DNA from 2 places in the Pantoea sp. S-LA4 genome. Region 2 is predicted to be linked to the other one. Evidence: predicted binding sites of a transcription regulator. Region 2 holds the regulator's gene; the other holds the start of a gene.
The links. The regulator LexA, encoded in region 2, represses DNA repair genes until DNA is damaged. The targets are predictions, from matches to a motif close to TNCTGTATGTACATACAGNA.
Positions count from the first base shown of each region.

Region 1: the regulator LexA is predicted to act here: its motif matches at 1,005-1,024, upstream of umuD (translesion error-prone DNA polymerase V autoproteolytic subunit).

Region 1 covers NZ_JBTLRC010000002.1:1,537,050-1,539,447, reverse strand. Annotated here, with positions in the region: gene umuC (translesion error-prone DNA polymerase V subunit UmuC) at 1-561, opposite strand, end outside; gene umuD (translesion error-prone DNA polymerase V autoproteolytic subunit) at 564-983, opposite strand; gene ACX3P5_RS08065 (hypothetical protein) at 1,306-1,557, shown strand; gene ACX3P5_RS08060 (hypothetical protein) at 1,651-1,875, opposite strand.
Region 2 covers NZ_JBTLRC010000002.1:38,656-41,053, forward strand. Annotated here, with positions in the region: gene plsB (glycerol-3-phosphate 1-O-acyltransferase PlsB) at 1-201, opposite strand, end outside; gene ACX3P5_RS01075 (diacylglycerol kinase) at 330-698, shown strand; gene lexA (transcriptional repressor LexA) at 805-1,419, shown strand; gene dinF (MATE family efflux transporter DinF) at 1,521-2,398, shown strand, end outside.

The sequences.
Region 1 (2,398 bases), 1.5 Mb from region 2:
CCCCACGCCCCAGACATCCGTCACATCCGTCAGCGCCAGCAGTTTTTCCTGCCGCTCGCGGTTTGACAGGTCGACAATGCCGCCGGTTTTGCTCCATTTCTTGGCGGCAAAATTGGCCAGCTTAGCCAGCGTTTTGGTCGGCGCAATGCCGACGCCGACGGTCAGATGAGTCTCTTTCAGCACCCGCTGCCGGACCTGATGAGCAAAGGTCTCCAGCGCCATGCAGTTGCGTACGCCGGTCAGATCCATAAACGCTTCGTCGATCGAGTAAATCTCAACCGAAGGCGCCATTTCTTCCAGTATGGTCATCACCCGATGGCTCATATCGGCGTAGAGCGCATAGTTTGAGCTGAAGACCTGCACCGCATGGCGCGTCAGTTCCTCACGCATTTTAAAATAGGGCGCGCCCATTTTGATGCCCACTCTTTTCGCCTCGGCGCTGCGCGCAATAACACAACCGTCGTTATTCGACAGTACGACTACCGGCTTGCCGCGCAGATCGGGCCTGAACACCGTCTCGCACGAGGCATAAAAACTGTTCACGTCGACCAGCGCGAACATAATTAATGGGTCGATTTAATAACAAACGTCACGACGCCAAACACCTCAAGCGCCTCTTCGGTTTTGATGGCGATCGGCTTAAATTGGGTATTCATGGGCATCAGTTGCAGGCAGGGATGAAGCTGGAGGCGTTTAACCGTGAATTCACCGTCGACGGCGGCAACCACTATATCGCCATGCGCGGCGGTAAGTGAACTGTCAACCACCAGCATGTCGCCGTCGTTAATCCCTGCGTCAATCATCGATTCGCCGCTGACCCGGACAAAATAGGTAGCGCTTGGCCGCTGAACCATCAGTGCGTTCAAATCAATTCTTTGTTCGACATAATCCTGCGCCGGTGAAGGGAAGCCGCAGGGAATGCGTTCGATATATAACGGTAATGGCATGACGGCGCGGAGGTCCGCAGGTTTGATGAATTCCACAATTTCACTCCTTTTCCAGATAACTGTATATAAACACAGTAATATCGAATCCCCCTTTTAATCAAGCGTAACGGAAAAGGTTTAAGCGAAGGGGTTGAAGACAATGCACTTTTTTTTGTGGCTTTTTTTCACCCTGACGTCATATTCAGCAGAAAGTGGTCACTATCGCCGCATGACCTGAGCGGCGTGAGTTTTACATTAATCGTCGTGGCTAATGAATGATGCTGATTTAAGGAAAATCTGACAACGTTTCTCTGCTGCCACCGTTGTTTGAATATCCGGCGTGGCATGGTTATTCTGCGGTTTTAATCATGGAGGTGTTATGTCAGACGACAATCGCATCACGCATCTTGAAAACGAAGTCCGTCAGTTGAAAGTTGAGACCACCGTATTAAAAGCGATCCTGGGTCAGCAGATCGCACTCAATAATCTCAATTACAAGGGTAAATTTGATGATGTGCTGGCGGCGCTGGCGAAAGAATATGCCGATCGTGGGCTGGATGAAGGGGATAATCGGGCGATCCATGACACCCTGCGTCAGTACATTAAATATGAGCCACCATCCATAGAATAAGCCAATACCCGGCAGCGATGACGTTGCCGGGTATCCCCTGCTCTCCAACGCGCCAGCCGCCGGGCATAAGGTGACTGCACGTTAACGGCAGGCTTATACCTCGCTATCGCTCTCCAGGGCATCCTGAATCGCATCGGCCAGATTAGCGATTTCATTGGCGACCGCCTGCAGATCCCACGCCGTTTTTGAACCGGTCGCCGAGGTTGATGCGCTGACCGACTCTTTTGCTACTGCCAGCGCAGCCGCCACTGCCACCGTGCGCTTATGTTGTTCTTGTGTGATGCCCGCAGGCGGAAGTGCAAAGTAGTCATTAACCATGATCATCTCCTTCTGATTAAGTAAGCGCTCAACCTTAGCCTTCTGAGTAACGGGTGTGAAGTGAATTATGCTGACTCAGGGATCGGGCGGCCAGGATTGCAACGATCGTGAACGCTGCCAGCGTCAGGAGAGCCGCTTTTCCCTGGCTAAACCTGTACAGGTTTTCATGAAAAAGACGGCAGAAGTACAGACTTTAGCAAAAAGGTCTGAACAAAAATTTTGATAAAAAAAACGCAGAAAGCGAGACGATATAATTTCAACAGGCTGTAAATAAACAACATTAACCAGGGATTTTGTTTAAATCCTGTAAACATGCATTTAAGATACAGCACCGACCAGATAAAATTTTGCGAATTTCGTTGTACAACTTTGTCATTCTTGTATAGCTTTAGGCCGTGATGTTAAGTCACTTGTAACGAAAGGTGCATTGCACCGCATCTGAAGGTGTCGTGGATTTCCACCTTCAGATGCTCTTTTTTTTTGCGTCGTCCGTTAACCGGACCTGATCTGGCGCACTGACCCC
Region 2 (2,398 bases):
GTCGGGCAGATGATGCCGCAGGCACTGCGCACGTAAAGTCAGTAAGTCGGCCTTCGAATCGTAAGGCAGAACGTACATAATGGGCCGGGTCGGGTCCAGACCATGTTCAGAAACGGGATCGGCCGGAATGGCCTTACTCTTTACCAAAAACGACAGTGGTAAATTCAGTAATTTGTAATAAAGTTTACGCCAACCTGACATAGACAACATGAAGCCTCTTGTTAGCAAAGCGCCGCAAGCATACCAGAAAGCGCAGCGAAGATCTGTGGTGGTGCCAATTGCACGCAGCCCAGACATTGACGTCAATCCGATGAAAGGGTTCCACCAATATGGCAAATAATGCCACCGGTCTTGTAAGAATTGTGAAAGCCGCAGGTTACTCATGGCAGGGCCTGCGTGCCGCCTGGCAGCATGAAGCGGCTTTTCGGCAGGAAGCGCTGGCCGCGCTGGTCGCCATTATTGTGGCCTGCTGGCTGGATGTCGATATCGTCTCGCGCATCCTGATGATCGGCGCTGTGGTGCTGGTAGTCATCGTTGAAATCCTCAATAGCGCCATCGAGGCGGTTGTGGATCGTATCGGTCAGGAGCGCCATCCGTTAGCCGGTCGGGCAAAAGATATGGGCTCGGCAGCGGTGCTGATCAGTATCTTACTGGCACTGTTTGTCTGGATCGCGCTGCTCTGGACACATTTGCGATAACCCTTCCACAACGCGCCATCTGGCGCGTTTTTGCCTGAGAATCGGTTTCCATTTCGCCAATACCTGTATATACTCACAGCGACTGTATAAACAACCAGGGGGCGGGATGAAAGCATTAACCAGCAGGCAGCAGCAGGTCTATGACCTGATTCGCGACCATATTACTCAAACGGGCATGCCGCCTACGCGTGCAGAAATTGCCGCGCAGCTGGGTTTCCGCTCGCCGAATGCGGCAGAAGAGCATCTTAAAGCGCTGGCACGTAAAGGGGTGATTGAGATTGTCTCTGGCGCCTCGCGCGGTATCCGTCTGTTAATGGAAGAAGAGGCCTCTGAAGGTCTGCCGTTAATTGGCCGGGTCGCTGCCGGTGAGCCGATCATGGCGCAGGAACATATCGAAACTCATTACAAAGTCGATCCGGGCCTGTTCAAACCCTCTGCCGACTTCCTGCTGCGCGTCAGCGGAATGTCGATGAAAGATATCGGGATTATGGATGGCGACCTGCTCGCGGTGCATAAAACCCAGGATGTCCGTAACGGCCAGGTTGTCGTGGCCCGCATTGATGATGAAGTGACGGTGAAACGCTGGAAAAAGCAGGGCGCTATCGTGCATCTCCTGCCGGAAAACAGCGACTTTGATCCGATCGTCGTCGATACGCGCGCGCAGTCACTGACCGTTGAAGGTCTGGCGGTGGGTGTGGTTCGCAACGGCGAGTGGCTCTGAGCCTGATATAACCGCGCATTCGTAGCGTCTGATGCTATTCTGTCGGCCCTAATTTTGTCGCTGCAGCTCCCCTCTCTGCAGCGCTGAGCACGGAACTGCGAATGCGTTTTTTAACGGCTACCGACAAAAAACTCTGGCGGCTCGCGCTGCCGATGATCCTTTCTAACATCACCGTACCCTTACTGGGTGTGGTCGATACCGCTGTCATTGGTCATCTCGACAGCCCGGTCTATCTTGGCGGGGTGGCGGTCGGGACGACAGTCACCAGTTTCCTCTTCATGCTGTTGCTGTTCCTGCGAATGAGTACCACTGGCCTGACGGCGCAGGCATTCGGCGCGGGCGATAAAACGGCACTGGCACGCGCGCTGACCCAGCCTTTAATCATTGCGCTGCTGGCTGGCGTGCTGTTCATCTGTCTGCGTACCCCCATCACCCGCCTGGCGACCTCTCTGATTGGCGGCGATCCCAAGGTTCTGCAACAGGCGACGCTGTTTATTCAGATCCGCTGGCTGAGTGCGCCTGCCACGCTGGCAAACCTGGTGATCCTTGGCTGGCTGCTCGGTGTGCAGTATGCGCGGGCACCGGTCATCCTGCTGGTGGTCGGTAATCTGGTCAATATTGTGCTCGATCTGTGGCTGGTGATGGGGCTGCACTGGGGCGTGGCGGGAGCGGCAACCGCGACCGCACTGGCAGAGTACATCACGCTGGCCGTCGGTGCGGTAATGGTCTGGCGGGTGTTGAAACTGCGCGGCATCACTACGGCAATACTGAAGCAGAGCTGGCGCGGTGATATTCAGCGCCTGCTGCGGCTTAATCGCGACATCATGCTGCGTTCGTTACTGCTGCAGCTCTGTTTTGCCTCACTGACCGTACTGGGCGCGCGCATCGGTCCGCAGGTGGTGGCAGTCAACGCGGTGCTGTTGATGTTTATCACCTTTACCGCCTACGCGCTTGACGGTTTCGCCTATGCGGTGGAAGC